DNA from 2 places in the Priestia sp. TSO9 genome. Region 1 is predicted to be linked to the other one. Evidence: riboswitches for the same ligand, from Rfam matches in the RefSeq annotation. Region 1 holds a riboswitch; the other holds the start of a gene.
What was found. A riboswitch is a leader RNA that binds a small molecule or an ion and turns the genes downstream of it on or off. The one in region 1 is predicted to bind ZMP and ZTP.
Positions count from the first base shown of each region.

Region 1 (16,839 bases):
TTAATGAAGAAAAATCTATATAGTTAATATTATGGATTGGACATTTTAGCTTCTAGCATCTAAGAACAACCAAACTATCCTCATTTCTAATAAAGTTGGCTTTCTAGGATCAATTTTAGTTTACATAAAATATGTTTTCGGAACCTCTATTAAAAGTAATTTATACTCGGCTCTTATACAGACGGATAATTAATAGTATTTTGAGTAAACTAATTACATGTAGAGTTTCTAAAGGAACCCCACCTCTGGCAAGTCAGGTGGGGTTTTCTTTTTAATACATAAGTTATTGAGTAGTATTTATAATGCAAAATGAATTTGCGTAAACTATCTACGATGCTATAATGCATTAAATAAATACACCTCGTATAAAGCCAGTGAAAGAACCACTTTTCAACTGGTTTTATATGTTGGTACAGGTTATAAAGAGAACAAACGTACATATTCTTATAACAAGAAGTAAAATTAACTTCGAGGTTTTATAAATGAACTAAAAGAAAGTCTACTGAGATCCCCAGTAGACTTTCTTTTTTATGATGTATAGTTACTGACTATGTTAAGCAAACTACTCATGACGCCGTGAGGCATCTAATGTCCAACATGAATCTCTTCTCCAAGAGCAGAAAAACCTACTGATCTCTGTTCAGTAGGTTTGTCGTTTTTTAAGCTGTATATGACATACATAGCTAGTTAACATAATGTTTTTCTAGGCGGTAGTAAAAAGAAGTCTCCCATTGAGACTTCTTTTCCATCCTCATTAATTTTTTATTTCCCGACTTAAAGGTTAAAAATTAGATAAGATTAAATAAAATCCTCTATTTTTGCATCTCTTTTAAATTTTAAAATAGCTTCTGCTGCCTTTTTGTACCCTCCAGAATCCCTTAAAGATTTTCCAATTATTAAGCTTTTTTCTTTAAATAAGGGGTTTGATAGTACTTGTTCTGTTGTCTTTCTTAATGTAAGAACATCTAGTTCTTGACGATTAAGTTGTAAACCAGCTCCTAATTCTTCAATTCGATTAGCCACTATTGGTTGATCTCCCATAACAGGGATAACAACGAGAGGAACACCAAAATAAAGCCCTTCACTCGAACTATTCATACCACCGTGAGTAATAAAAACATCTGCTTGTTGTAGTACTTCTAATTGGGGTACATAATTACGCACGATAAAATTAGGTGGAATATCTTTAAACTGGTGAATATCAGTCTGTTTTCCTACTGATAATACAACTGTAGCTGGACTTTCTTGGAATGCTTTAAAACAGGTAGTATATAACTGAGGTTGCTGGTTAAATACCGTTCCCATAGAGATAAAGATAAGCTTATTACTAGGGCTACTTTTTAAGGGAAGAGTTTCTACATCTTTCCGTGGCGCAATAGAAGGACCAACAAAGATGAAAGACTCATCAAATTTATCAGCATAGGGTTGATATAACTTAGAGGTAAATACAATCGTGATATCTCCAGGGCAAGACATCAAGTTTTGTCTATCACTAAGAACTACTCCATATTTATATTTCCATTTTGTCGATATTTCTTCAATTTCTCGATACTTTGGGGAGGTTTTATCCATTTCTCCTCTGCTCTTTGTGAGAGCTGAAAAGATATCCTCATTAAAGGCAAATGTTGTACAAGAAGATATTTTAGGGATTCCCAGTACATCAGCAATAATCCACCCTGCAGCGAAATTATTATCATAAATAACGTAGTCGTACTTCTCTTCGCTTATTTCGTTTAGAACATCCTCTATAATCTTATCCATTGACCGCCCCATAAATAGCAACATTTCGAGGGGATCTATTTTTTCCATCAGCCTTTTCATTGGATCTATATTTCGTGTGAAATTTTCATAGGGACGAAATAAAGCACCTGTTTTTTCAATTTTATTTTTATATTCTTCTACACAGTAATAGACCACGTCTTCTCCATTTTTCACTAGCTCTTCTACGAGTGCAATAGTGGGATTAACATGGCCTTCTCCAGGAAAATTAAAGAATAATACCTTTCCCATTAAAATACCTCCTTTTTTCATCATATAAAATACCAAAATATTAATATAATTACTTATTATACCATAATATTTGATATCCTATATATTCTTAGTTCACATAACCAGCGTTTCAAGAACATATACAAAAAGGCCTCCTCAAAGCCTCAAGGGGCTGTTGTGTTTTCTTTTTACCGATTATGAAATTCTCTATACATCAACTTTCGGTTTAGTGTGATTAAATATGCCGATAAAGATAGCTTTTAAATATATATAATTTCTTTGCATTACATCTGTAATGAAAGAGATGATTTTGGATTCTATTTGCATCTTATTTCAATGTTATTTAATTCAAATTAAATTCTCAAAGGAACTGAAAAATTTTAGAATAAGGGATGAAAAATAATAAGGAGGAATCAATATTATGACAAATATCTCTTTATCCAGTAATGGAAGTACTTCTTTTCAGCAGCTATTAGGCCATAATACAAATGTATTGAGCGCTTGGAACAATCTGGGAGAAGTTTTAGAAGGGGATAACAGCCTCTCAGCTTCTTTGAAAGAGCAAGTTAGAAGAACATTAGCTCAAAAAAATGGATGCGAATATTGTAAAGCAAAAGGAAAGCCTAACCCTGATTTATTTGATGAAAAAACGTCTCTTGCTGTAGGTTTTGCAGAAGTTTTTCTAAAACAAAGAGAGGAAATAAACGAATCCTTTTTTCACGTGTTGAAGGAAACGTTCACAGATTGTGAAATTAGTGAGTTATGTGCATTTATCAGCTTTACTACAGCTTCACAATATTTTGGAGCCTTATTGGCTTTAAAGCCAAATAAAGAGTAAACATATGATCAAGTAGATTAAGGGTTTTACCTGAATTAATAGGAGTAAAAATAGGGAGAGTTTACATCATCTTTATTATATGTATTTAATAAATATAATTTTGCTCTTAGAATCAGAGGAAAGGCATGCTTTAAATAAATAGAATTCTGAGTTTTATTAAAATTCCACAATAAATACCTTTAGATATTATTCTTGTTAGTAAAATATAAGGAGGAAACTTTATTGATTTCGGAGCTATATACAAAAAGGTTACACCTAAGAAAGATGCACGAATCCGATGCAACTAATTTATTTAAAATTTGGTCTGACCCTCATGTAACTAAGTACATGAATATTAACAATTTTACCGAGATAGAACAAGCAAGGGATATGATTAACCTCTTAAATAAACTAGCTACTGAAAAAAAGGCTATTCGCTTTGCTATTATTGAATTAAAAACAAGTGAAATTATTGGATCATGTGGCTATAACATGTTAGACTTCGAGCATTCAAAAGTTGAAATCGGATACGAGCTTTCCAAAGCAGTATGGGGAAGAGGGTACGCGTCTGAAGCTATTAACAGTTTATTAAATTATGCTTTTTTAGATTTGGACATAAACCGAGTTGAAGCAAAAGTAGAGCCTTTAAATATTAATTCGATTAAAACTTTACGTCGGTTGAATTTTACATTTGAAGGAACACTTAGGCAAGTAGAGAAGTCAAAAGGAAAGTTTATAGATCTTAATGTATATTCCAAATTAAAAACAGATTAATGGCTTAATTCAATTATACATTTACCTATTTTACTAATATTCACCTTTAATTACATCGTGACTAGAAATACATTTCTACCTTTGTCAGTAATATTTACGAGATGAAGTATGACAGGATGTATAGCTTGTTATTAACATTCTAAAAAATTCGCTGGTTGGGAGCAGAAGGAGCAGATAAATAAATGAGTACAAAAAAAATATATCTTACCCCATTTGAAACAACCCATATTCAACATTTACATAAATGGTTAAATGATGAACAGGCAATGCTAATGGTAGGTAGGACACCTTTAACTTATGAAGAGGTAGTACAGGAAGTAGAAAAGAAAAGAATGAATGACGATTTAATTTTAGGCATTGAGACCAATGAACAAGTATTGGTTGGATGGGTATTCCTAAAAGATATAGATTATGCACATGGAAGGGCTAGTATCGGCATTCTTTTATCTTCTGAAGCTAGAGGTCAAGGATATGGTCAAATAGCGATGGAGCAAATGATTGATTTAGGATTTAAACAACTCCGTTTAAATAAAATCTATTTAACAACAAGGGGATTAAACGAACGGGCTATTGCATTATATAAAAAAATTGGTTTTGTTACAGAAGGCATATTAAGAAATCACGCCTATGTGGAAGGGAAATATGTAGATACATATTTCATGGGTATATTATCTTCAGAGTGGAACAGATGAACCTAAGTTAATTATAACTCCTAGTCAGAAACTAAAAATATGACATCTTTGTTAACAACAAGGTCTTTCTCTTCTTTATCTCGAAATAACCTACTTGTAACAAAAAATGGTAAAGGAGAAAAATTCTTATGCAAAAAATAAAATCCTCTCTTACAGGTCGCCTGGGTAGTTATACAAAGGAAATGATGAAAGATTTAAATGTTCCAGGAGCAGCAGTCGCAATCATAAAAGATGGAGAAATTATTCTTTCTGAAGGATTTGGGTATCGCGACATTGAAAATAAAAAACCTGTTACACCAAGTACACTGTTTGCAATTGGTTCATCTACAAAAGCTTTTGGGACGCTTTCTCTAAGTTTACTTGCTCAGCAACAAAAGTTTAATTGGGATAAATCTGTTCAAACGTATATTCCTGCTTTTTCACTCCATGATCCTCTAGCAAGCTCACAAACTACAGCTCGTGATTTGGCCTCTCATCGTTCTGGTGTTAGTCGTCATGAACTACTATGGTATGGATCTTCACTAACACGAAAAGACATCGCAGAAAAAATTCAATATTTGGAGCTAGATGCACCATTTCGTACAAGCTTTTTATATAATAATTTAATGTATGCAACCATTAGCTATATGGTAGAAGAAATTACAAATCAGACATGGGAACAGTATGTATCCGAACATATCCTGCAACCTCTTCATATGGAAGATACAAATTTTTCAGTTACTACTTCACAAGCAAAAGATGATCATGCACTTCCATACATTGAAAAGAACGAAGATATAGTCAAAGTTCCATTTCGTAACATCGATACAGTTGGTGCTGCGGGCTGCATAAACTCAAATATAGAAGATATGGCCAAATGGGTGCTATTCCACTTAAATCAAGGAAAAGTGGGTGAACATGAACTTATTACACCTGATATGTTACAGCAGATGTATGAACCGCATATTCCAATTCCGGATGAACCACTTTTATCTACATCAGAAACAACACTAAATTGCTATGGACTTGGCTGGTTTATTAGTGCATATCGGGGTTATAAAGTAATTCATCATGGTGGGAATATTGATGGATTTTCAGCACTCGTATCTTTTATACCAGAAGAAAATATCGGACTTGTTATATTAACAAACACTGGAACAACGTTATTACCATCTTACCTTGCGAATCAAATTTATGATGAGCTGCTGGGGCTAGATGCAATTGATTGGCATAAAAGAGCTATAGAAGATACAGCTAAATTTAAAGAAATGATGAAAGAATTAGATAAGCCTCTTCCACAAGTAAAAGAGACAACCCTTACACATGCAGTAAAAGAGTATACAGGGATATTTGAACATCCTGCATATGGGAAAATTGAAGTGTATAAACAAAACGATACGTTATATTTAAAATGGAAATCCGTTGATATAGAGATGAAACATCATCATTACAACACGTACACAACGAAGTGGAATCTTTCTCATACAGAAATGAATGTATTAATTGCCTATGAGATGGACGTAGAAGGAAAGTTATCACAGTTTAAAATGCATTTACCATCCATTTTGAGTACAAAACCGATTGTGTTTAGTAGAATTGCAGATAAAAATTCATAAAATTAAATATAAAACTTACGATATATCAGTTTTAATGAAAAGAAAGTATGAGCCAGGACGTGAATCTAGCTCAATACTTTCTTTTTACTTTTTTATACGGATATAGCACTAAATAGTAGTATTCAACATGATTTTTCAGAAATCATTGCTTTAGTAGATAATTAACATAAAACGTATTATGGGAAATAAAAAATCCAAAGTACGTTACGCTACCTTGGATTTTTTATTTGTATAAAATTCTATAACAGCTAGTCCAAATGAAACACCAAAGGCTGTAGAGAATGCAGTTAAGAAATCAGCTTGAGACTTAAAAAGAATATTAATTATCACATTGCCTATAAAAAAGACTAAAAAATAGATTAGAAATTTAAGAGCTAACTTTTTCAAAAACTCACCTTCTCTACTTTAACATATAACTATTTATTAACTTCGTTACTCGTAACGATCTAAATCCATAATATCAATAATCTTAACCCAAATCACGCTTTATATTATCTAAAAAAATAGCCTAATGAATTAAATTATATTTTAATTATACTGCTTTTCTTCAGGCTTCGTTTTATTAAAATCATACAAAAACACAGCGAAATATGTTGCAATATATATAATTAAAATAACCCAAATTTCAAAAGGGTCAATTATAAAGTTAAAGAGATGAGTTTGAGTAATAAGAAAGTGGATCAACAGAGGAATAAACATACACAACCATATAAAGTTCCGGTCTTTAACAATATTAAAAATAAAAATTATTGCAACAACAATTGTACAAACTATATAAATCAAGCATACATCTCCTGTATCATTAGATTTAGCATTCTCATCTAAAACATTCCTAATTAACACAATGTACCTCATAAGCATCAAAAAAGCTTTTTATATAAGATACCATCTGGTAAAGAACATATTTAAAATCTTTTTCAAAAATTGTTCGTATGACTTAAACATAGCGCTAAATTTTAAACTTTGCTTTTCTATTGGATTCATCATATTCCTACTTTCTGTGTAGATCTATTTGTATTATATCACCATTATTTAACTTTAAATCAAAAATTTGGTTATTAATGCGCTATACAAAGGTAATTAACATAATACCAATTTATAGGTACTAAAAAAAGGATCTTTAATTAAAGATCCTTTTAAATAATCAAACAAGCTCTCCAATGAACCATAACTCGCCTTCGTGAAAGTAATCTTCGTCATTAATAATCTCTTTATACCCTTTAATAACTAGATTTTCAGGAATTTCTAATCCCCATTCTTTTTCTATGCTTCTTTCAGATGGTAGGAGAGTCCAACTTTGCTCCTCTGTATTCCTGTCAAAAAATCCATTTAAATCTTCTTTATCAAATAAAACTACAATTTGAGAATCAAATAACTTTGGTAATGATATCAGAATATAAATACGATAATCCTTCTCCAATTCAGTTCTTGTATCAATTAAATGCTGCATTCGATTAATCAGTGTCTGCATACATAGCTTTCTTACTGAATTTGATGTATTTTTAGAATCAATAAATGACTCATTAAAAGGCATATGAAGGTGCCAATAACCCAAATAGCTATTATCCTCAGGGCTAGGTAAAGAAGCCGTATATTCAGTGATAGAATTAACAAACGTACGACACTTTCGTTTTATCCCTCGAGTTTTCTTTTTTAAACCATTATCAAATTTCCATCTGCGCATTTTACTAATATTCCCGCCTTTCTAGAGAATTTAAATTTAACACAAGAAGGGTTAGAGATTCTATAAATTCTTAATTAACATAATCAACATTATCAGCACTAATTTATTTCTGAGTATCTTAATAGGTCATATGATAAACAAGTAATAGATATTAAATCTATATAACTTTAAATTCCTTATAAGTATATGTTTACCATATTAGATTTTTTATATATAATTTATACATGTTGTTAATTACATATTCTTGAAGAGGAGATAAAAAATGAAGAAAATACTTATTACATCAATTTTTGCCTTATCCCTAATCTTATCAGCTTTAGGATTTCAACCCTCGAGTGCAAAGGCCCAATCAGAACACAATCCTGTCGTTCTAGTTCATGGAATCAGTGGTGCATCTTATAATTTCATCCCTATTAAAAACTATCTAATTACTCAAGGATGGGATCGTAGTAATCTTTATGCTATTGATTTTTTAGATAAGACAGGAAACAATTTTAATAATGGACCTCAACTTGCTCGATACATTGACCAAGTGTTGAAAGAGACAGGAGCTAAGAAGGTAGATATCGTTGCTCATAGTATGGGAGGAGCGAACACGCTATACTATATTAAATATTTAGGAGGAGGAAATAAGATTGAAAATGTCGTGACGTTAGGAGGAGCAAATGGTTTAGTCTCGTCTACAGCACTCCCAGGTACAGACCCTAATCAAAAAATTCTTTATACATCTATCTACAGCATCAATGATCAAATTGTTGTGAATAGTCTCTCTAGGTTGCAAGGAGCAAGAAATATTCAACTTTACGGCATTGGACATATTGGATTGCTTTCAAATAGTCAGGTCAATGCATACATAAAAGAAGGACTAAATGGCGGGGGCCAAAATACAAACTAATTATTTTTAGATATGTAAGATACCCAAAGTTATTTACCATAATCAAAATTCTAGGAAACAAATAAAGAAAGCAGCCAATATAAAATTAGCTGCTTTCTTTATTTGTAGGTTTAGTTTTCATAAAAATTCCTGCTAATGCAATGAAAATAGCAGATACAAGTAATGCAGTTAACCCCTGCTTTAAAATAAAGCTAAAGACTATTACAGAAATTAAACTTAACAAAAACATTGATTTGACTAACATATTTCTCTTATTCATTTATAATCATCTCAATTCTTCGTACGGATAACATATAAAATTATTGGCGTTGCTCTCTTTGTCCAACGATCCAAGCTAAAACTAAAATAGAAGCTGTTACTACTAAAGCTGTAAACATAACTATATTCACCTCTTATTCCTTATAATTACATTTTAACACATTATAAAGAGGGAGAAATAAATGAATACGATACACAAAGCTAGTTAACATAATACCTCTTTATCGGTAGATAAAAGAAGCAGACCTTTAATTAAAGATCTGCTTCTTTACCTTAGCAAAAACTAAATATGTTCCCAATATAAGCACAATACCCAAACCGATAAAACTTAACCAATACACCCAAGGGTAACTATATGAAACTGTCGTAACTCCCGTGTTTCGATCTACTATGGTAGTCGTACTAGGAGTATAAATTGTATTAATAGTTAAGTACGTTAATAAAGCTTGAGCAATAAGAAATACACCTATTGCACGTTTCATAACCTTGCCTCCAAACTCATACATGTTTCTATGTACAGTTTAACATAAAGAGACTTAATTAATTGTTAGTTAACATAAAACCAATTACAGGAACTAAAAAGGCTAGAAATGTAATGTTTCTAGCCTTTTCAACCTTTACTTATATCGTCTTGCTGAAAAGAATTGAACAATCGGAAAGATAACTAATGACAGACATATAGCTGCAAATAAAGATATATTGCCGAAATCATTTCTTCTGACAAAAATAATGCGATCTGCTACCCATAAAACAAAGAGAGAGATTGTTAAGATATGATAACTTGTTTTGGCGCTTATAGTAGCAACCTTCTTACCCATTTCATCTTTTTGAACTTTTCTATCGAATCCCCAAGTAGCAAATTGAAATATGCTGGTTAAAACTACAACTATTCCTATAACACCAGTTACTCCTATACTATATCCATTTTTAAAATCTGCAATATACATCGTGATTAGAAAAAAAGCGAAGCTTAGCAAAACCACAATACCCAAAATATAATTTCTTTGCACATTCTTCATTACGAATTCCTCCCACTTTGATATAAAAATAATTCATCCACACTTACTTCTAAGTTTTCTGCTAGCTGAAATGCTAAAGCTAAGCTTGGATCATATTTGTTATTCTCGATAGCATTAATTGTTTGCCTAGATACTTCACAAGCTTTAGCTAAATCCTCTTGAGAGAGCTTTTTAAATTTCCTAAGTTCTTTGATCCGATTATCCATACTTATCAACCTACCTCTAAAATGTAAAAGACTTTTTACATTTATAGTATATGGTAATATTTTCATTATGTCAAATATCTTTTACAAAACATCTAAGTTTCTATGTATATCGCACATAGATTTAGTTAACATAATATTTCTTATAGAAAGTAAGAAATAATCCATATTTTTGAATGAAATAGAAAAAGGGTTCGATTCTTAGCGATGAATCGAACCCTTTTTAATATACTAATATGTATAATAATATTTATCTTTTGTATAAGTTTACTTTACCTTTATATAAGTTTGTTGTATTATTTGTTTGTAGTCAAAAAAAGGAAGGTGATTACATTGAAAGAAAAAAATGGTGACTACGTTGAAAATAAAGTGTATGAGCACCGAGTTTTAAAAAGAATGTCTCAAAAAGAATTGGCTGACGCTGTAGGAGTATCTAAACAAACCATATATGTAATGGAGAAAAATAATTATTCTCCTTCTCTCGTTTTAGCTTATCGAATAGCTGATTTTTTTGGCGTAGATGTTAACGATATTTTTAATTATGTGAGAGGAAGTGACTGAAATGATAACTGACAAAATAGAAAATGCCATTTTTTATCCTTTGAAAGTCTGGACAGAACAATCAAATAGTAACTGGAATATGCTTATTGGTATTGGGTTTTTATCGCTTATAATTGCAATAATTTTGGTATACGTATTTCAAAAAAAATTGGGTATGAGTGTATCTGACGAAAGAACAAACCAAATAAATTTAAAAAGTGCCCTTATCATGTTATGTGGAATCATTTTGTGCGACCTCATTTTCCCAAAAGAGTATATGTGGCAAATTTTCTTCTTATTTAAATATTCCCTTGCATTCATTGCTTCAGGTATATATCTTGCTGTTCGATATAAAAAGGATTTCTTAAACTAAAGAACTTTGTACACGATATTCAGAATTAGTTAACATATTGTGCCTTATCGGAAACAGTATAAAAGAGCCAGTCCCTTTATGAGATCTTGGCTCTTTTGGTTTGATTATATATTAATTCATAGCTTAATGATGGAATACACGTATACCTGAATGTGCCATGATCATTCCATATTCATTTGCTGCCTCTGTAACTTGTTCATCTCGTAAAGAATTGCCTGTTTGAACCACATATTTAACACCACTCTGAGCCGCACGATCGATATTATCACGAAACGGTAAAAAGGCATCAGATGCATAAGAAACGTCTTTTAATCTTTTTAACCATTCTTGTTTTTCACTTTTACTTAGCCTAGCAGGGATCTCTTTAAAACACTGTTTCCATTGTTCATTTTCTACTTCAGTAATATCATCATTCAACCATCCATCAATTGCATTATTCACTTCTACACGAGAAATGCCTTCTCTGAACTTCATATTAAGTGCTCTTGGATGTTGTCTTAACCACCATTTATCAGCTTTTTCAGCTGCCAACCTCGTACAATGAATACGGGACTGCTGTCCGGCACCAATCCCAATTGTTTGGCCATCTAAGGCGAAACAAATAGAGTTTGATTGTGTATATTTTAATGTAATAAGAGCGACAAGAAGGTCCCTTTTTGCATTATCAGGAATATCAGATTGAGTCGTAACAATATGATTAAAAACTTCCTTTCCAATCTGTATATTATTTCTTTGTTGTTCTAGAGTAATGCCAAATACCGTTCTTTTTTCAATTGGATCAGGCACATAGTTTGGGTCAATCTCTAAAATTAGATATTTTCCTTTCTTTTTCTGTTTCAAAATCTCTAATGCTTCTTGGGTGTAGCTTGGTGCAACAATCATATCAGAAACCTCTGTTTTGAGGAGAGTAGCTACAGTTACATCTACTTCATCACTAAAAGCAGCACAATCTCCAAATGAAGACATCCTATCTGTCCCACGCGCTCTTGCATAAGCAATCGCTAAAGGAGACAGGTCTAGGCCTTCAACAAAATAGGATTCAGTAAGTGTCTCATTTAGTGGAGAGTACACAGCTGCACCTGCTGGACTTACGTGTTTAAAAGATGCAGCTGCAGGTTGATCAGTAGCCTGTCGAAGCTCCCGAACAAGTTGAAAAGCGTTTAATGCATCTAGAAAGTTAATATAACTCGCTTCTCCATTTAAGATTTTAATAGGCGTGTTCTCAGCATTCTGAACGTTAGCTTTACTTTGATTTGGATTCATCCCGTATCGTAAACCAATTTCTTTCACTTGAAAATCTCCTTTCCAAATAAAAAAAGTATTTGAACTCATGTTCAAATACTTTGCCCAGGCGTACGGCCGTTATCTATGTGCTTCCTCATGGTTCTCCATGTTTACGCCAGTAACACATAGTCTGTTTTATAAGAAAATTTTACATAATAAAAGTAATTTTAACAATACCTTTATCCAAATTTTTCTTTTTTAATTATATATCATACACAAATTTAATTTACACAACAGGTATTATAATAAGAAAAAACCCTTTAAAATCAATAGTTTTAAAGGGTTTTTATTTTTATTATTAGGTCTAAATAAACCAAATTTACATTTTTTTCATATAATTTCATTGACTTTATTAGTACCTAATACTAATATCTATTTATATATCTTAGTAATAAAAAAGGGTGAATATAATGAAATCAACTGCACGTATTACAGCAATAGGTACATACGTACCAGAAAAAAGACTTACAAATGACGATTTAGAACGAATTGTAGATACTAACGACGAATGGATCGTGAAACGAACTGGCATGAGGGAAAGAAGAATTGCCGATGAAAATGAATATTCTTCTGACCTAGCTATTAAAGCAATTGAAAACTTAGTGGAGCAGTATCAAAAAGAGTTAAAGGATGTAGGGTGTATCGTTGTCTCCACTACAACACCCGACTATGCATTTCCAAGCGTGGGAGCCCAAATACAAGATTACTTTGATATTCCTACAACTGGGGCGCTAGACTTTAATGCTACCTGTGCGGGCTTTACATATGGATTACACATGGCAAACGCCTTTATTACATCTGGACTTCATCATAAAGTTTTAGTCGTAACTGCAGAAACGTTATCGAAGGTTACAGATTACACGGATCGTACTACGTGTGTTCTATTTGGGGATGGGGCTGCAGCTGTTTTGGTCGAAAGTGATGCAGAGCGCCCAAGTTTTATTGCTACGCATATTGGTACAAATGGAAAGGGAGGTAAACATGTATACCGCACCAATTTATCTACTACCATGCATGGACAACCTTTGAGTTCAAGTGGCAAGATGGTGCAAAACGGAAGGGAAGTATATAAGTGGGCATCTCGGACAATTCCTTTAGGTATGGCTGAATTGCTAGAACAAGCAAATCTACAAAAGAGTGAAGTAAATTGGTTCGTTCCACACAGTGCCAATTTACGAATGGTTGAGTCTATATGTGAAAGATCAGATTTTCCAGTTGAGAAGACATTAACTAGTGTCGAGTACATGGGAAACACTTCTTCCGTTTCCATTCCTCTAGCACTACAAATAGGGATAAACGAAGGGAAATTAAAAGATGGAGACGTTCTCTTACTCTACGGATTCGGAGGAGGACTTACCCACGCAGGTCATATTATTAAATGGGATTTAGGTAAGGATTAAATAATCTAAACAAAGATGATCCGCATGACAACACAAAAAGATCCTACATTATTTTGATGTAGGATCTTTTCATTTACTTCTATAAATAGAGTATGTTCATAAAAGCATAGAAAAGCACCCTTACTCCAAGATAATATGTGCGTGTACATTATTTATCCCTGGTAACATGGAACTTTCAATAAAAGTGCTTTTTCAACGTGCTCTGGAATATAACTGCTTAACCTTCCCCCATTAGAATAGATTTCCTTTACCATACTTGAACTAAGAAAAGAATATTTTTCTTCTGAGTGAATAAAGAATGTTTCAGCTTCTTTATATAGATTTTTATTTGTTAGCGCCATCTGGGCTTCATATCCATAATCAGTCACGGTTCTCAAGCCTTTGATAATCGCTCTATAATTGTGTTCTTTCATATAATCTACAAGTAATCCTTCAAATGTATCAACTTTGACTTTTTTATTATCTTTAAATGATTGTTCAATTAGCTGTCTTCTCTCTTCGGTAGAAAATAAATATTGTTTCTTAGAATTCACCAAACCAGCCACTAAAATTTCATCAAAAAATTCACTAGCTCTATTTATAATATCAATATGTCCATTTGTAATTGGATCAAAGCTTCCTGGATATATAGCCTTCATTTAATCACCTCACTTCTTACTACTAACTATTTCGAAAAGCATTTGGTAATCTTTTCATTTTGTTAGCAATAATAACTACTTTAACATCTTGTAATAGATTTGAATATGTTGTCCGTAAAAGTATACCTTTACGGACTTTGAGTATGTATAAAAAATTTATCGATTTTTACGTTCGTTTAAATTAAAAAAGAATTTACGAACGTATTCCAAAATACATACACTTTTACGAACGTTTTTAATGAAATAAGAGGGAATTATAAATTATGAATAAAAAGCCTTTGTTAAAAAAACAAAGGCGTTCATTGTTATTGGGCTTAGTATTTTAAGTAGCTTTTAAAAATTATATTACCTTTATTACTTTTTCTATAGAATCTAGATTACATAAACTCCTTAGTTGTTGCAAATGATTTATATACCTGGTGTCGTCTAATATAACAATCATTTTTTCTTCTCCTCTTGTGGTAGCTACATAGTGTTCATTTACATCCCGATTCCAATAGATTTTATAATCGGAAGCGAATAATATAACTTGTTTAAATTCCAGCCCTTTTGAAGAATGCACCGTCATAATTTTATGATTATGAGTACTACCATCAAATGCAATATCATAGTCTGAAACCCTGATTACTTCTATAAATGATTGTAATTCATTAATATCCATAGGAATATTTAACTTATAAAACAAGTCTGTTAATACCCTTGTTATTTGCTCTTCTTCAATATCCTGCTCTTTAAGGACTTTTATTATATCATTAATTTCTTTTACATCGGCTGAACTGTACTCGCCTGCTAATTCACTTATAACATCATATATTGAATAACGATCGTTCTTAGCATACTTTGCAAGTTCTATAAGTAACACAACGTTTCTCGTGCCATTATCTAAGGGGGTTCTTGGTATATAGGTGAAATTATAGCCATGTTCATTTAATTCGTTTAGTATTGTTTGTGCCTGATTATTTGTTCTAACTAAAATAGCTAGCTCTTCTTCAATATTTAGTAAATTTTCGCCAGAAGTTAAATTGTCTAAAATGTCACTTATAGGCCCCGAATCGCTAATTCCAATGACATTTTCGACACATTCTCTCTCAGAAAATAAGTGTCTTGTTTCTTCGTAGAATAAGTTAGAATAGTTTTGAATGTCTGAACAACAACGAAAATTATTAGTTAGTGAATAAACATTAAAATCATTTGGATTAATAATCAAACCTTTGAAATATTCCGGGTCTGCTCCCCTCCAAATATAAATAGATTGTTTAGGATCTCCAACAATGAACAGTTTTATTTTTAGTTCATCTTTTAGATACATAAATAATTGATGCATATCCTTATCACAATCTTGATATTCATCAATAAATACTTTGAAAAATTTTGCGCATAAATATTGTCTTGCTGCCTTAGAGCTTTTTAAGATTCTAAGAGCCAGCTGAAATTTAAAATTTTTTTTATTATCATTAAACGCACTTAAAATATTCTGATTCCTTAGTATGCTTAATCCTTCTTCACTTGTGTCAAATTTACTTTTTGAATATTCTACATCAAAATTATCATTATAGCTACTGCCTAATGCATCTCTTATAAATGGTCTAATTATTTCTTGTTCTACAAAACTATCATTAGTACCAACAAAACTTCCTATTGCTTTTCCGCCAAGGCGATCCTTAATTTCCTTAGCCGCCTTCTTAGTAAAAGTAATTGCAGCAATTTTATAATGAGTTGTATTATTTGTTAAATCCCAATTCATTTTTCTTACTAAAATAGATGTCTTTCCAGATCCTGCACCAGCTGAGATTAGAACATTTTCAATATCTTCGATAATTTCCTCTCGACTTTTTTCATCAGTCATGGTTGACCAACTCCTTTAGGCAACAAAATTGATCACTGTTAAAAATTTTCTCGCAATCTTGAGCATCTAAACCATTAGTTAATTCGACCATATTATAAAGCTTACTTGTTTGTAAGTAATCTATAGGAGTAGTTGTTTCTAAAACCGATTGCATCTTTTCTGCAATAACAATGTTCAAGTCATGTTCTAAATCTATTCTAGATAAGTATATGTTACTAGCTTCCAACTCCATTACAATATCTTTTGATTTTCCATAGATTTCTAACTTTGTTTCATTAAGTATTCTCTTTTTATCTTTCTTACTAATGTTATCAGCAAGAGTAATTTCTATTGGAGCTAAACTATCTTTTTCCAGTAACTTCAAACATCTGTTAAATCCAATAAGGTCATAAGTAGAACTTGAACCTCTTTTTGCTTTTAAGTCGTTATCTGTTTTAATTAAGGTTTTAATTTCCAAACTGTTCAGAGTCTCAGTATATTGTGAGAAACTAATTCCATCTACTTCTAGTAAGTATCCGCCGTCTAATTCATATTCAGGGTGGGTTTCTTCTAATATTTTTTCAAATAGAACTTTTTCAGAGGGACCTTCAATCAATAAAACTCTCTCTGCAAATAGTGCAGCTGATAGGGATTTATTAAGTTTCCTTTTAACATTTTTGTAGTTAGAATCAACTTTGTACATATGTGAAGAACAGGTCACTCTGTCCTTTGAAAATACTCTTATTAGTCTAGTATTATCCATTTCATATAACAATTCAGGGGAATGGGTCGACAAGAAAAAGTAATTATACGTAGGTTGTTGAAATAATTGCTTTGATAGTGCAATTTGCAT
Region 1 covers NZ_JAJEKD010000014.1:36,344-53,182, forward strand. The annotation lists gene LJC66_RS14495 (macrolide family glycosyltransferase) at 799-2,010, opposite strand; gene LJC66_RS14500 (carboxymuconolactone decarboxylase family protein) at 2,411-2,827, shown strand; gene LJC66_RS14505 (GNAT family N-acetyltransferase) at 3,050-3,580, shown strand; gene LJC66_RS14510 (GNAT family N-acetyltransferase) at 3,763-4,272, shown strand; gene LJC66_RS14515 (serine hydrolase) at 4,401-5,867, shown strand; gene LJC66_RS14520 (hypothetical protein) at 6,072-6,254, opposite strand; gene LJC66_RS14525 (DUF3916 domain-containing protein) at 7,012-7,551, opposite strand; gene LJC66_RS14530 (esterase/lipase family protein) at 7,814-8,446, shown strand; gene LJC66_RS14535 (hypothetical protein) at 8,953-9,186, opposite strand; gene LJC66_RS14540 (hypothetical protein) at 9,322-9,723, opposite strand; gene LJC66_RS14545 (helix-turn-helix transcriptional regulator) at 9,723-9,929, opposite strand; gene LJC66_RS14550 (helix-turn-helix transcriptional regulator) at 10,260-10,487, shown strand; gene LJC66_RS14555 (DUF2178 domain-containing protein) at 10,489-10,839, shown strand; gene LJC66_RS14560 (phosphoribosylaminoimidazolecarboxamide formyltransferase) at 10,963-12,129, opposite strand; ZMP/ZTP riboswitch at 12,178-12,256, opposite strand; gene LJC66_RS14565 (ketoacyl-ACP synthase III) at 12,534-13,523, shown strand; gene coaD (pantetheine-phosphate adenylyltransferase) at 13,676-14,161, opposite strand; gene LJC66_RS14575 (UvrD-helicase domain-containing protein) at 14,502-16,007, opposite strand; gene LJC66_RS14580 (ATP-dependent nuclease) at 16,000-16,839, opposite strand, start outside.

Region 2 (16,839 bases), on a different contig from region 1:
AAAAACCGCAGAAATAGAAGGAGTGCTTCTAATTCCGCAGCTTTTTCGTTCCGTAAAACAGACTATAAGCGCGCGAAGATTCTACATGATTGCAGATAGAGCGACCTTAGCACTTCATCTACAATGACAATACGTGTTCATCGCTATTTTTTAAATACTTAAACCCTTATATATTGAATAAAGAGCGGCCAGCCGCTAAAAGCTTTTCTGTCCACTGATTTCTCTTAGTTTTACTTTATCAATTTCCCACTGAAAAATCTCTTGATTTGTAAGCACCTCTAACATGATTTTTTCGGTTAAACGAATAAAAGCTGCGGTTTTAAAAACCGCAGCTTGCTTTATTATGAGCTCATATAACTGGCTGTATATTTTTTCGTCTGCTTTTGTATTTCTTGATTTAAATGTTTGAAAAATGAGAGGGTTTCTTCATAATCCGTCGCTTTTTCATGAAACTTCAATGTAAGACTTTCTTCAAACAACGTTTCTCCTTGATGACCAACCGCTTTCAGCTGAACATCTGTAACAATACCTTGCGAAATCGAACATAATAAATAATTAAAGCAATGAACCGGAACGATATGCATGAGATGAAAATCATCGATAGTTCTATCACTTTTTGTTTTCTTAAATTCCACGGTGAGTTCTTCCGGATGAATAAACACATTTATATGCTGTTTGGACAAACAAGTAGGATTCATTTTTTGTGTATACTCACAAAATTCCAGTCCAATAAATACAGAATTCTCGGAGTCAGCTTCAATGAAGATTTGCGAATTTTTTACCATTGTCCTCGTCCTCCATATTCAATCTAGTTCCCCCATCACTCGCATTCAGTTGTAGAATATTTCCATCTTTTTTCTATTCTATCATTGATTTTTCTCAGTGCCTATTTAACAGGCGGAAGTTCTCTTTAAAAGAGAGGGAACTGACAGGCAGTTCTTTATGTGAGAAAAATAGACAAAAGACACCTCTTTTATTTTCTTGAGGTGTCTTTTGGTAGCATCAACCTGTATTACGCAACCCTGCTGCAATGCCGTTAATCGTTAATAACGCTTCTTTTAAAAGTTCTTCATTTAACGTTCCAGCCTCATCTTCACGCAGCTTGGAAATGACCTTAACTTGTAAGAATGTTAGAGGGTCCACATACGGATTTCGTAATTTAATAGATTCTTTAATCGTAGGAAGATGATCCATTAATTCTTTTTGACCTGTGATTTGAAGAATCATTTCTTTTGTGAGATTATACTCTTTTTTAATGGCGGTAAAAATCCGCTCTGAAATAGCCGGGTCTTGTACCATTTCCGTGTATTCTTTTGCTGCCATTAAATCTGCTTTTGTTAAGGCCATTTGCAGATTATCGACGGTCGAGCGGAAAAATGGCCATTCTTTATACATTTGCTGAAGAAGCTGTATATCTCCGGACTTCTCTACTAAATGCTGTAAGCCCGTACCTGCAGCGTACCAGGCTGGAAGCAGCTGTCTGCTTTGCGTCCATGCAAATACCCACGGAATTGCTCGCAAATCTTCAAAGCGATCACTTCCTTTTCGACTCATTGGACGTGACCCAATATTTAAAGCTCCCAGCTCAGGAAGAGGTGTAGCTTGTTTAAAATACGTTAAAAAGTCTGGATCTTTGAAAACAAGCTCTTGATACTTACGTAAAGAAGCAGTTGAAATCTCGTCCATTGTTTCTTCCCATTCATGTGTACGAATATCACATTGTTCAGCTTCTTGAGAAACATTTGCTGCCGCTGTAAGAAGAGCTGAGACCGCTTGTTCAAGGCTTCGGTAGGCAATGTCATATAAAGCGTATCTAGAAGAAAGAACTTCTCCTTGCTCTGTAATTTTCACGCCGTCTCCTAGCGTCTCAACAGGCTGAGATAAAATGCTTCGGTTTAACGGTCCACCTCCTCGGCCTAGTGAGCCGCCTCGGCCATGGAAAAACTTCAGACGAACTTGATACTTCCTCGCCATATCGTGAATTTCCTGCTGCGCTTTATATAGCTTCCAATTAGCAGTAAGCGTTCCTCCGTCTTTACTTCCATCTGAGTAGCCAAGCATAATTTCTTGCAAATCCTGCTGTTTCCTTAAGTGCTCACGATAAAAATCTAATTGAAATAGCTGTTCCATAATTTTAGGACCCGCTGTGAGATCATCAATCGTTTCAAGCAGCGGAGCTATATTTAACTTACTTTCAATGCGGCCATCTGCATGAAGGCGATAAATACCCGCTTCTTTGGCAAGTACCATGACTTCTAACAAATCACTTGCAGACTGCGTCATGCTGATTAAGTAGACTTCAATAGATCTTTCTCCAAATTCTTTATGTGCTCGATGTATCATATTAAATACTTCAATTACTTGCTGCGTTTCTTTAGAGTAATTCTCTACAAACGATAGCACAGGTCTTGGGTCTTGAAGAACTTTCCCTAACAGCTCAACTTTTTTCTCTTCTGTTAACGCTGAATAATCTTCAGCTAAAGAAACCGCATGGAAAATTTCTTTGATTGCCGCTTCATGTTCCCCGCTGTGATTACGGATATCAAGCGTTGCTAAATGAAAACCAAACAGCTCAACTTGGCGAATTAATTTACATAAGCTTTTTAACTGATAATCCTGAGGCTGGTGCTTTTGCAAACTGTCTTTGATTAGAAATAAATCATGTAGAAGTTCTTCCGACCTTTGATAACCCGCTTCCGACTCTCCAACTAAATTTAATTTATGAAGCATAATCGTAAGCTTGCAGCGATACACTTCGTGTTTGATTCTCCATCGCTTTTTCTCAGGCAGCAGAGATATTTCTTGATTAATAGAATCAAGAAGATTATCTGAAACTGCGACTCTTTTTGTAGACTGACTTAACCTTTGTCTCAATTGAGTAAGCGACTCTTTATATTTACGAATAGCTAACTTTCTTTGTTTGACAAGCGTTTGCCACGTTACTTTGGGAGTTACGTTTGGATTTCCATCCCGGTCTCCGCCAATCCATGAACCAAATCGAAGAATATTAGGCACCTTCCAATTTTCTTGGGGGTAATTCTCCTGCAATGAATTTTCCAACTCCTGATGAAGTTGAGGAAGCACTTCAAATAACGTTTCATCAAAATAATATAATCCATTCGATACTTCATCCATTACGGTTGGCTTGCGATCTCGCAGTTCATTTGTTTGCCATAAAATCAACACTTCGCTAAACAGTCTTTCTTCAATTTCCGTACGTTCGCGTTTTGTTAACGTTGGATTATCCAAATTTTTCAGAAGCTCAGCCATTCGTTTATGAATATCAAGAACACTTCGTCTAGTGGCTTCTGTTGGATGAGCAGTGATGATGAGCTCTAGAGATAAAGTTTGAAGCAAGTTAGCAATTACGTCTGGCGCCACGCCATTATTTTTAAGCGAAACAACGGCACTTTCCAATGAGCCCGGCTGCATAATAGAATCTTCTTGCTGCTGATATTCCCGTCTGCGACGAATTCGATGATTTTGCTCTGCAATATTAACTAAATGAAAATAAACTGCAAATGCCCGAATAACCTGCTCGCGCATCGGCTGTTCAAGAGTAACGATTTCATTTTTTATTTCTTTATAGATAACTTCATCTTTGTTTTCTCTAAGTGATTTTGCTACTTCGCGTATTTTTTCTACTTTGTTGAGCAGTTCTTCTCCACCTTGGTGAACCAGAACTTTCCCTAACAATTGACCAAGAAATTTTACATCACGGCGCAGGGCAGTGCTGCTGTTTTGTCTTTCTGCTGCTTCTACTGTTACCATTAGACACGACACCTTTCTTTATAAATGTTGTACTTTTTAAACTTTTTAGAAAATTATATTAAATTCATATTACCATGAACGAAAATAAATTTCATATAATTTTATTTCCTCCTCTCGTTCAGGAGAGGAGATTCATCAAATATAAAAAGAGGTTAAGACATAACTAAATGAATCCAATCTAAAGACGAACAAATGGGATACATAAGCTGAACCGCTTGTGACACCGCAGTGGATTACTGTGCAAGACTTTGCTTTCTGCGGGCGGTCGATGAGCCTCCTTGTCTCTTTCGCTTTTCCCCCGTAGTCTTCGTCTTGCTCTCCAATCAACTGCTAGAAGGAACGAAACAGATGAAACCTACGTTCACCATAACAAAAAAAACGAACCACTAATCAAACACGTTGATCAGTGGTTCGTTTTTCATTTGAGCTAAAACACTTTTGTCTCGGCCTCTCTTTTATGCTACCAAGGTTGTCCTAAATCCAATACCGATGCCAGCTCATTGCTTTTTTTACGCACTTGTTTACGCGTGGCAGCACGATCTGCCCCCGTTTGAAACAGGTATTTTTCTTCTTCTGTTTCTGGAATAAGCTCCGGTACTGCACGAGGCTTTCCATCATCATCCATTGCCACAAAAGTTAAAAATGATGTGGCTGCAATTTGACGCTCCCCGGTTTTTAAATTTTCTTTAATCACTTTCACAAACACTTCCATGGATGAACGACCTGTCCATGATACGTATGACTCCAAACATACAGAATCCTGAGGCGTAATAGGGTGCAGAAAATGAATAGAGTCTGCTGAAGCTGTTACACACTCTGTACGACTGTGACGATAAGCTGAAATGGACGCAATCATATCAATATCACTCATTAACTTTCCACCAAATAACGTATTGTGATTATTAATATCATTAGGAAAAATGCGGCTCGTTCGAACAGCCTTTGTATCTTTACAATAATTTGCTTTCATTAGTAAGAACCTCCATTGATGCCTATCATAATAAGAATAAAAGAATGAATGAACCTATACTAGCATATTTTGATAAATTTAGCTTTACAAAAAACTCGTTGATTTATTTACAGAAAACAAAAAAGAGAAGAAAAATTCTTCTCTTTTTTTGTCTATCGAATATAGCTTGATCCAAACGTTTTACCTAAAGAATCACTGTATAGGTCACTTGACTTTACAGTCCATTTCCCATCTTCTTTCACCATAAAAATTCGTAGGGGACGACTTCCTTCTTTCGTTTCTAATTCATTTACAATATCTTTGAAATGAGAAGCCGCAAACTCTTCAGAGTGTTCTGTATCGTAATCTTTCGTTTCATCTGTATATGCTCGCTTAAGCTGCGATACGTATGAATACAAGTCTGATAAATTAAGAGTAGTGTACTCCACCTCTACTACTGCTTTATTATTTGCATTCGCAATCACATTTGTTTTTACACTTGCTTTTTCTTTTAAAACATCTTTATACATGTTAAAAAAGTCTTTTTTTGCTTTGTCGGTTAAACTATTAGAAAACGCACCTTTTAATTCTTCGTTAAACGCTTTTTTCTGTTCTTCTATAACAGCTGTTTTATCTGCTGTTACATATTTATCATAGTCTACGTTTTCTTTATTTAAGTAAAGGACTTCTGTATAAGCTTGCAGAGCTTTTTCTGGGTCTTGCAGCTTATTATAGCTTTTCGCGTATTTCTTTGTATCCAGTGTTAATGTCACTTCGTCAATTTCTTCATCATAATCAGATGATTTTGGCTGAAGCCCAATTTTGTACTTGTTATCTTTTTTGACTTCAAAGACAAACGTTAAATTTTTTTGCTTTCCAGCACCAATTTTGTCAGATGCACTGCTTTCTAGTCCGAGCTCACGACTGTTCACTCCCGTTTTTGGAGACAGCTGTTCATCTCCTTCGTACAAATAAACACCGTCATAATCCGATAAAGATATACTGTTTTTGGAGACATTTTTCACTTTTAAATCAACTTTCAACAGCCCTTTTTCTTCACTTGTATCTCCTTCATCACTATCTACTAAAATGTAAGAAGCGCTGTCAATAGATACTTCAATCGCCTTATTTTTAGCCGAAGTGGACCCTCCCGTTTCCTTAGAACTGTTGCAAGCCGCTAATACTAGCATAAGTACAAAAGCTAAAGCCAAAACATTCATTTTTTTCACAGCTGCCTAATCCCCTTTATTTTGTTTTTTTAGAACTTTATCCCAAATAAAGGTTCCCTCTGTATAAATACTTAAACCTTAAAATCTATATTTTTTACAATATTTTGATAAAAACTAAGTCTAAACTCTCCACTCACCTAAATAAAAAAACACGAGCACGGGCTCGTATTTTTTTATTTAGATTTAAAATTTTCTTGATTGATTTGTTCAGCTTCTTTCATATATCGGTTAGCTTTGCCACTTTTAATTCCCCAGTAATAAAAAGCTAATGATACGCAAGCAATCACTAGCATATCCCATCCGAAAGGCAAAATATTTTTGCCTCCGAATTTTTCGCTTCCTATGTAGGAAATAAAAATCATGCACGCTAAATAGATAAGCATCCAAGCCCCGGTTAAAAATTCTTTTTTAAAGCCCACCCATTTATTTTTCGCTTGGTAATAAAAATAAACAGGCAGGCCAATTGCCATAATAAAGATCACTTCACCTGTAAGTGGCCACCTTGCCCAGTAAAGCGTCAAGGAAGCAAAAACGAAGCCGCATGGCGCAATAACTGATGCCCCTTTTAAATAAAATGGACGGTAAAAGTGTGAAGCCGTTTTTCTTAATGTTATAAGCGCTACAGGACCCATAATATAAGAGATAAGCGTCGCTACTGAGATCACTTCTGCTAAGACACCCCATCCTCTAAATAAAAAGAGAAACAAAAAGCAAGCTGCTAAATTTAGCCACATAGCTGAGCGCGGGACATTGTAAAGTGGATGAAGAGTACCAAATATCTTTGGCAAATATCCATTTTGCTGCATCCCGTATAACATTCTAGAAGTAGTTGCCGTATATGTAGCACCTGTGCCGGAAGGAGAAACAAATGCGTCTGCGTATAACACAATTGTTAGCCAGTTAATTCCAAGCGCAATCGCTAAATCAGCAAAAGGAGAATTAAAATTCAAATGATTCCATCCATCAGCAATTGATGACGGACTTACTGCTCCGATAAAAACAATTTGCAATATAATGTATACAATTCCTGCAATAAAAATTGAACCAATTACAGCTACCGGAATCGATTTATTAGGTGATTTTGCTTCTCCTGCCATATTTACAGGACTTTGAAACCCATTAAATGCAAACACAATACCTGATGTTGCCACTGCCGTTAAAACACTGGCCCACCCATAAGGGGCAACCCCATGCTCACTTGAAAAGTTTCCACTATGAAAACCAGCAAAAAATAAAGCCCCTGCCGTTAAACCAGGAATAATTAATTTAACAATCGTAATAAATGAGTTTGCTTTAGCAAAGAGATTTACCGTCCAATAGTTCATAAAAAAGTAAACGAATAATAACAAAGACGCAACTGCCAACCCCTTGGACGTCAAAATTCCATTATCTACTAATTCGTGAGTCCAGCGAGCCCATTTCCACGGCCAAGTACTCATATATTGCACAGATGCAATAGCCTCCACTGTTATCGTTGAAGCGATTGAAATCCAGTTAGCCCAAGCAGCCAAAAAACCAATAAATGATCCGTGTGAATACTGAGGATATTTAACCATCCCCCCTGCTTGTGGAAACATCGCGCCCAGTTCAGCATATGATAGAGCAATGGTCAAAATAACCACCATTCCAATAACCCATGAAAAAATAGCCGCGGGTCCCGCAATTTGAGCTGCTTTCCATGCTCCAAACAGCCACCCTGAACCGATAATCGAACCTATGCCTGTCATGGTTAAAGCAAATGTTCCCATCTTCCTTTGCATATTGCTCATCCAAATCTACTCCTCTTCCCTAGGAAAATAAAAAAACACTTGCGAAAATTTCTCAAGTGTTTGCCCAGGCGCGCGGCTTATACGCTATATGCTCCCCCATGGTCATCCATGTTGCGCCAGTCACATATAGGAATATATTTTTTATCAGTATATAACATTCATTTCTATTACTCAATACACAAAAATGTTTACATTACTTTTATAAAAATAATAAATTATTCGTAAAATTCCGAATAAAACTTCTAAAAACCTCTTTTTAATTACAAAAATAACTAAAATCCTATCTTTTCTTGTTGTTTGATTCTTTTACTCCACGAGTAGATTACCTTCTAAAGATTATACTAATATATAGTATTCATTTACATAATAAGAATTAGCAGCTATATATCCATAGAATTCTTGCACTAGACCCTTTACTTATATACAATATGAAGAAAAGATACTAAAGTGAACTGTCCACCACTTAGCTACGCTTGAAGTGGGAGACTTCTTTTAGGAAAACGTTAAAACCTACATATCATGCACTTCGCAACAAATGAAGTACTTCGAGCAAACTTCTCTGTTTACGCAAGCAAAAAACAGGGAAAATTACGAAAAAAGATTGTTAGAGGGATGCTTATGAATTATGCAAATGTAAAAGTTCTTTATTTTGATGACGACGGAACCATTCCAAATCACCCTCGTCTTCCAGTTTTATTGTATGAACACGTATTTATTAGTAAGAAAGAGAAAGTGGAGAGCATTTTTAATTCTCACAACTGGAAAAACAGCTGGGTAGGTGGCATACATGATTTTCACCATTACCACAGCAATTCCCATGAAGCACTAGGCGTAATTAGCGGATCTGCACGTTTAAAACTAGGTGGACATATGGGGGAAAATATCGTGGTGCACGCTGGCGATGTGCTCGTACTTCCTGCAGGAACAGGGCATATGCGTCTGCAGTCAACTGCTGATTTTAAAGTGGTTGGAGCTTATCCAGAGGGCATGGATTACAATTTACGAACAGGAAAACAAACTGATCGCCCTCACGTATTTGATGAAATTGCACAAGTACCTATTCCTACAACAGATCCTGTTTATGGCGACAAAGGACCATTGACAGAGTGGTGGAACTAGACAAGCACTTATTGTCTAGTTTTTTTATTTGCTCTGTTTTATTCTTTCCATGAATCTCTATTTGAACATACAAATTCTTTTCTTATGATGCAATAGCAATATACTTTATCTCAGCGAAATAACAAAAACTTCCCGGTCAAAACTAAATTTCTTCTTTTTCGTGCTTTTTTTGCTTCAAGAGCAGCTTCGCTTAGATTATTCCCCTTTTTTTCTTTCATAATCATTTCAAATATACTCTCATCACAAGCTCTTTTTTGTTTTTCTAAAAAAATTTTCATAGATTATAACGAAATTTTCAAAAAACTTATTGCTTTACCATGTCAGACTTGCTATCATAGTGAACATTGTTAGATAAATTTTTAATAGGAGGAGTAAAATTGAACAGAAAATTCATAATTTTTATTTTATTCATCATTCCATTTATTGCTCAATTCGCTGTTTTACCTTTTGTAAATAACATTCATCCAATTATTTTTGGATTACCTCTTTTGCATTTATGGTTATTTTTATGGGTCTTCTTAACGCCTGTGTGTACATTTATTATTTATCGTTTACAAAAATCTTGGGGGGACATTGAATAATGCAAGGAAATTTAACGGCACTTTTAATCACATCAGCAATTGTTCTTGTTGTTATCGCGATTGGCTTTATAGCAGGACGTGACAAATCATCTAGAAGCTCAGTTGAAGAGTGGGCTGTAGGTGGAAGACGTTTTGGAAGCCTGCTCGTCTGGCTTTTAGTAGGAGCAGATTTATATACTGCTTATACATTCCTAGGTCTTACAAGTACAGCTTATCAGGGAGGAAGCATCGCATTTTTTGCCATCCCTTACTCTGTTTTAGCCTTTTTAATTTCATACTTTTTTCTTCCAAAGCTTTGGACTGTTGCTAAAAAGCACAAACTTACTACGCTTGCTGATTATGCCAGAGAACGTTTTAGCAGTAAATTTCTCTCCTCTTTAATTGCTATAGTAGGTGTATTGATGCTCATTCCATATATTGATCTTCAGCTTAGCGGTATTCAAGATACCCTTCGCGTTGCAGGAACTGGCTACATTAACGTAAAAGCAGTCGTTATTCTTTCATTCTTTCTTGTGGCTCTTTATACCTTTTTCAGCGGAATTAAAGGTCCCACATATACGGCAATTATTAAAGATATTTTAGTATGGGCCATTATGTTATTTATGGTTGTTTCTCTGCCAATTATGCATTTTGGAAGCTGGGGCAACATGATCGACAATGTTGCAAAGGATGCACCTCAGCTATTAACGATCCCAACACAAGGACCTAAAGGCATTCCATGGTTTATTACAGCATCACTCGTATCTGCTTTAGCTTTATTCATGTGGGCTCACGCTGCTACAGGTGTTTTCACTGCTAAAAGTGCAGATTCGCTTCGTAAAAATGCTGTCTTCTTACCTCTTTACAATATTGTTTTAATTCTAGTCATCTTCTTAGGGTTTATTGCTTATCAAGTATTACCTCAAGATACAACGGATCCTAGATTAGCATTATTAACCTTGATTCAATATTCATATGGCGGCATTGGCCAAGGCTTAGCTTATGCAACGATTGCTCTTGCTTCATTAATTCCATGTTCTATCATGGCTATCGGAGCGTCTAACTTATTTGCAAATAATATATTCAGAGATTTAATTAATCCAAATGTACAGGGTAAAACATTAACAATGGTTACTCGTTCTATGGTTTTCGTTGTTATTGGACTGGCACTTTTATTCGGTTTATTATTCCCTCAAGCGCTTGTTTCCCTACAGTTACTAGGGGTATCTGGTATGGTACAAATCTTCCCGGCTATCGTTATCAGCCTGTTCTGGAGAAATCAATCGAAAGAAAGTACGATTGCTGGATTAGTAGTAGGGCTAGTTGTAACGTTTACCGTCCATGCCACAGGAAATTCATTTGGTCTTTATGAAGGATTCTGGGGATTATTATCTAACTTACTCGTAGTTGTTATTTTAAATCCAATCTTTTCGGCCAAAACAAAAGCAGCAACTAACGGCGTGAAAGAAACACTGTTTTCTAAAGGCACTACGCAAACTGAATTAAAGAAAAACGCATAAAAAAGTTCAGCCAATTGGCTGAACTTTTTTTAGATAATATTCTCTTTTTCAGAAGGGGGTGGAGTAGATTCTCTTTCCCAACATTCAATATTTTGATTGTTTTCTAACGCATCTCTATAAAAGACTGGATTTTTTCCTTCCTTTTTCTGCTGAGTATAGTCATGCAAGGCGGAAAATGCCACTTTCGATAATAGAAAAATAGCAATCAAGTTCACGACTACCATCATCCCCATAAATAAGTCTGCCAAATTCCATACAAGCTGAAGCTGAGCAATCGATCCAAAAATAACCATCGCTAAAACACCTACACGATAAGACCAAAGCCACATCTTATTTGAATTTAAAAACTCAATATTCGTTTCTCCATAATAATAATTGCCAATTAACGTACTAAAAGCAAATAGAAATACCATGATAGCTAAAAACCCTGATGCCCAAGAGCCAATATGGGTACTAAGAGAAGCCTGCGTTAGTTCAATGCCGCTTAGTCCCTGCTTATAGGCGGGGGATAAGAGAACGATAAATGCTGTGCTTGTACAAATCACGAGTGTATCCGTCAAGACACCAAATGCTTGGATAAGACCTTGTTTAACTGGATGACTCGTCACTGCAGTTGCCGCCGCGTTGGGAGCACTTCCCATACCTGCTTCATTGGAAAACAGTCCGCGCTTTACTCCATTGATTAACGTTGCACCAATTGATCCCCCAAGCGCCTGTTCAAATCCAAATGCATTTTTCACAATTAGAGATAGAACCGCAGGCATTTGATCAATATTTTTAAAGATAATGAACAGAGCCATTCCAATGTATAAAACGGCTAATACGACCACGATGTATTCCGATATCTTGGCGATGCGTTTGATTCCGCCAAAAATAATTACCGCAAATATAACTGTCATAATAATCCCAACCAACAAGCGGCTCGTTCCAAAAGAGTTCTCAAATGCTAGCGTAATCGTATTAGACTGCACAGCGTTAAACACCAGGCCGAATGATAGTGTAATGAGTACAGCAAATAGCCCGCCCATCCACCTTTTATTTAACCCTTTTTCCATATAATAAGCGGGTCCTCCTCGAAACCCGTTTGATCCTTTTACTTTATAAATTTGAGCGAGTGTACTTTCTACAAAACTTGATACTGAACCGATAATGGCAATAATCCACATCCAAAATACAGCACCCGGGCCACCAAGTGCAATAGCAATCGCTATCCCTGTAATATTTCCCGTTCCTACTCGAGCTGCCATGCTTATGCAAAAAGCTTGAAACGGGGAGACTCCTCCACCTTTAGCCGCTCGTCCTTCTTTCAAAACAAGTACCATTTCTTTCAACATGCGAAACTGCAAAAAACGAGAGCGAATCGTAAAATAAATACCAATTGATACAAGTAAAATAATTAATAAATTCGACCAAAAAAAATCATTGATGACGCTAATCACACTTTCGATTGCTTGTTGCATGCCTATCACCTCATTAAAAATTTGGTAGAACAAATGCAAAACATGAAAGTTTTTTCTCTTGGTGTTTATATTATTGAAGCCAATGAAGAGTACGTAAATAGACTAAAAAATACTCAAATCCCATTCTTTTGCGATTTTTTTTAGCAGCGTAACGCCTTTTACGCTATTCCCGTATTCATCAATAGCTGGACTGTATATTCCGATACCGCATCCGTCTGGAAATGGAGACTGCTTTTTCGTATTAGGTGGCACCAATGACATGATCCCTCCCGATACACCGCTTTTAGCTGGCATACCAACAAATGCCGCAAACTTTCCTGAAGCATTATACATACCGCATGTAAGCATGAGCGCTTTTGTTAATTTAGCTACTTCTTTTGGAATTACTTGTTTGTGAAACACTGGATGGTATCCGTCTAATGACAGAATTAATCCAATCAGTGCAATATCTTCAGTCGTTACTTCAATTGAGCACTGCTTTAAGTAAACCTCTAGAACTTCTTCTACTTCTCCTTGCAAGTAGTTCGTTTCTTTTAAATAGTAGGCAAGCGCACGATTTCGATGAGACGTTTGCCATTCTGATTCAAAGACCGTTTCATTAATGAGTGGTGTTTTCCCGGTAAGCATCGTTATCACATCAAACAAATAGCTTAATTTTTCTTTTGCCGTCTCCCCAGATAAAAGAGATGAAACCGTTAAAGCACCAGCGTTAATCATAGGATTGAACGGCTTTCCTGGTTTATGCATTTCCAGTCTTATAATAGAATTAAATGCATCTCCAGTCGGCTCTACATCCACTCTCTCTAGCACATAAGGAATGCCGCAGCATAAGCAAGCTGCTATAAAGCTAATGACTTTGGAAATACTTTGAAGAGTAAATACCGATTCATAATCTCCAGATTGGATAACTGTTCCGTCAGCACCAATCAAACAAATACCTAATTGAGACGAGTCCATATCTTTCAGCGCTGGAATGTAATCAGCCGTTTTTCCTTCTGACGAAAATTCTTTTATTTGTTGCACCCACTCATGTAACCGGTCTTTTGCAGTGAGCTGTAAGTAAGACATTTCCTGTTCAATTTCTCTTTTCATTAAAATCACCTCATCACTTAATTAACCTTTTATTTTAAAGCGCTTTCATAAAGCGAGATTTCATTTTCGTTTTTAATGTACAATGCAACCTACGAGAGCATACAAAAACCTACAAAACTTTTTGGAATTATATTTTTATCTTTGACACTCTTCTCCATTGTGCTGGACGCTGTCACAATGTATACTAATTCACGAATCACTTCAGGAGGTGAAATTATCTGAATTTTAAATCTTTCATTCGAAAAGATCCGTACATTTTATTGCTCATGCTCATTACTGTCCCGCTGGCGGGAGAGTTAAAATTTTATCCGTTAAATGAAACATTTCGAATTACATTTGGAGCTCCTACATTTTTCTTTTTCCTGTTGCTTTTAAAACGGAAAACCGTTTTAGCCGGGGGCTTGTTAACCGCTTTAAGCGTCGTTCTCTTTCGCATCATGCTCGATTATATCATGCTCGATCATTTTCAATTTGCGGCTTCTGCACATACGCATTACCCTACGTTTTTCTTCTACTTTACGTATGCACTTTTATTTTTTATTTTTAAAGTAAGCCGCATGAACTATAGTGCTATTGTAATTGGAGTGATTGGACTCATCATTGAAATTGCTGCTGATGTAGTGGAACTAACTGCGCAGTATATAGTTTTGCACACAACAATCCATGTCGATTCATTATCTGACATGGCCGTTATTGCTTTTGCTCACAGCTTCATTGTACTTAGCTTTTTTAATATGATGACGATTTATGAATCACAGTCACGGGAACGTCAAATTCGCAAACAAAATGAGCACATGCTAATGCTCATTACAAGCCTTTATGAAGAAACCGTTCATTTAAAAAAGACCCTTCATAATACAGAAGCCATTACAAAAGCTTCGTACGATTTATACCGTGTATTAAATCAGCAGGAAAAAGATCATTCTGTGCTAAACCAAACGCTCAGTAAAAAAGCGCTTCGGATTGCGGGAGATATTCACGAAGTAAAAAAAGACAACCAGCGTATTTTTGCGGGCTTATCTAAAACAATTTCAAATGAAAGTTTCCAAAATTATATGAAAGCAGAGGAATTAATCGAGCTGATCGTACGCATCAACAAAAAATATGCCGATTCTCTTCACAAACAAATTACCTTTTTTTCTTCTGTAAACGGGGAACATTTCAGCTACCACGTTTATACCATTTTATCGATCATTAATAACTTGGTAGCAAACGCAGTGGAGGCGATTAAAGATGAGGGAAGGATTGTTTTATCGGTACATAGACAAGCTGAACATGTAGAATTTCATGTACAAGACAACGGTCCTGGAGTACCTTTAAAGTACGAAAAAGCTATTTTTGAACCTGGTTTCACCTCAAAGTACGATCAATTTGGAAACCCCTCTACTGGGATTGGTCTTTCTTATGTAAAAGATATTGTTCAAGAACTTGAAGGTACGATTAAAGCTACACAAGAAGACAGCGGAATGACCTTTATCATTCAAATCCCCCTTCGTAATCTAATTCAGAAAGGATGAGTTTATGCGATTTTGTATTACAGATGACGATTCAGCTATTCGTTCAACGCTCAGTCAGCTGATTGAAGATGAGGATTTAGGAGAAGTTGTAGAAGAAGTCGTCGACGGAAGCTTTTTAGATGCCTCTACGTTAAATTTAAAACAAATTGATATTTTATTTATCGATTTACTTATGCCAGGACGGGACGGAATCGAAACAATCCGTCATTTAAAAGATTCATTTAACGGAAAAATGATTATGATTTCACAGGTAGAGTCCAAAGAATTGATAGGAGAGGCTTACTCATTAGGAATTGAATACTATATTACAAAACCAATTAATCGAATTGAAATTTTAACGGTTATTCGAAAAGTAATGGAACGAATCTCCCTTGAGAAATCAATCGACGATATTAAGAACTCATTGAATAGTTTAGCGACAGCTCATCACGCTCCCCCTTCAAGCCAGCCGATAACGAAACAAGCCCATCTATACGATGTAGGAAAATTCTTATTAGCCGAGTTAGGTATTGTAGGAGAAAATGGTGCAAAAGATTTACTGGATATTTTACAGTTTCTGTACACTTATGACCAAAGAGAAAGTGTGGAAAAACATTTTCCTTCTCTAAAAAATATTTTTGTAAATGTTGCAGAGAAAAAATTAGGAGCTCACGCGTCTTCTATTGAAATTAACCGTGAAACCAAAGCTTGTGAACAGCGTATAAGACGAGCAGTTACTCACTCACTAAATCACTTTGCTTCTATTGGATTAACAGATTTTTCAAATCCAAAGTTTGAAAATTATGCTTCTAAGTTTTTTGACTTTACAGCCGTTCGTAAAAAAATGAAAGAATTGCAGGGAGATTCTAAAATTTTGCCGATTCGCATTAACACTAAAAAGTTCATTCAAATATTCTTTTTTGAAGCAAAGCGCTTGTTAAGCAAGGAAAAAAGCTGGTATTGATAGAAAAGACGGAGAAGGTGCAAATACCTCTTCCGTCTTTCATACTAATTGATTCAGTTTTACTAAGAAAGGTCCATATACAGTACGCAGAAGCAGCATCTTTTCTCCTCTTGCATATTCCACCAGAGAAAATGCTCCTTTTTCTGTTTCTACCTGTACATCTACAGAAACTGGACACTCTTTTAACTGATTAACTATCAGTTGCGCTTGTTCCACCGACAAATAAGAAGAAAGTCGAATAAGTATATCCAAATCACTAGTTGTTGTAACAACTTCGGCACCACTTGCAAATTCGAATCCCACACTGCCGGTTGGTCCCCACGCAAAATCTTTTAAAATAATAGCAACTTCTTTTAAAGCACCTATGGCTGGCATGTTTCTAAAGTGGCCGTTTTGAAAAATAGTAACGAGATCTTCCGGCTTAATTCTTTGTTTAATGGCCTGCTCAGATACAAATGCTCCAAAACGCTGATTTCTTCTTTCTCCTCTTACTCCAACAGGTATCAGGCTATCTCGATGAACAGCCCGCCTTACAACGACAAGCGGAGCCTTCGCTAAAGAATGCGCCGCCCAATCGGGGATGGGTGTATAACTGATAAGCTTTGCTTCCTCTTTTAACTGAAGCAAATCATGAGCTATATATTCCATTGTTTTTCCAACTCATCTCTTACTAATAAAGAAGCTTTTCGCCCTTCCTTCCTTGCTTGCTCACTGTATAGCCGGGTGCTTAAATCGTACAGACCTTCACGGCGTACATCTTCTACTGCTCCAGTCAAAATATCTTGAATCGTTTGAATGTCGCGCTCTGTGGGCTGCTCTGCTTGAATACCGCTAACCAGCTCATATAAAGCGCCAAGTGAGGCAAATGATTCAATATCATAAGCCATGGACGGGACTTTCTTTGAAGCTT
Region 2 covers NZ_JAJEKD010000009.1:187,087-203,925, reverse strand. The annotation lists gene LJC66_RS03845 (hypothetical protein) at 342-785, opposite strand; gene ppc (phosphoenolpyruvate carboxylase) at 1,003-3,771, opposite strand; gene LJC66_RS03835 (acyl-CoA thioesterase) at 4,232-4,741, opposite strand; gene LJC66_RS03830 (DUF5105 domain-containing protein) at 4,894-5,940, opposite strand; gene LJC66_RS03825 (glutamate/serine transporter AimA) at 6,123-7,718, opposite strand; ZMP/ZTP riboswitch at 7,774-7,852, opposite strand; gene LJC66_RS03820 (cupin domain-containing protein) at 8,238-8,837, shown strand; gene LJC66_RS03815 (DUF3311 domain-containing protein) at 9,215-9,418, shown strand; gene LJC66_RS03810 (sodium:solute symporter family protein) at 9,418-10,917, shown strand; gene LJC66_RS03805 (alanine/glycine:cation symporter family protein) at 10,947-12,377, opposite strand; gene LJC66_RS03800 (glutaminase) at 12,480-13,469, opposite strand; gene LJC66_RS03795 (ATP-binding protein) at 13,736-14,986, shown strand; gene LJC66_RS03790 (response regulator) at 14,991-15,929, shown strand; gene LJC66_RS03785 (malonate decarboxylase holo-ACP synthase) at 15,969-16,577, opposite strand; gene mdcD (biotin-independent malonate decarboxylase subunit beta) at 16,565-16,839, opposite strand, start outside.
Region 2: linked by a shared signal. The riboswitch ahead of LJC66_RS03825 (glutamate/serine transporter AimA) and the one ahead of LJC66_RS14560 (phosphoribosylaminoimidazolecarboxamide formyltransferase) in region 1 are both predicted to bind ZMP and ZTP.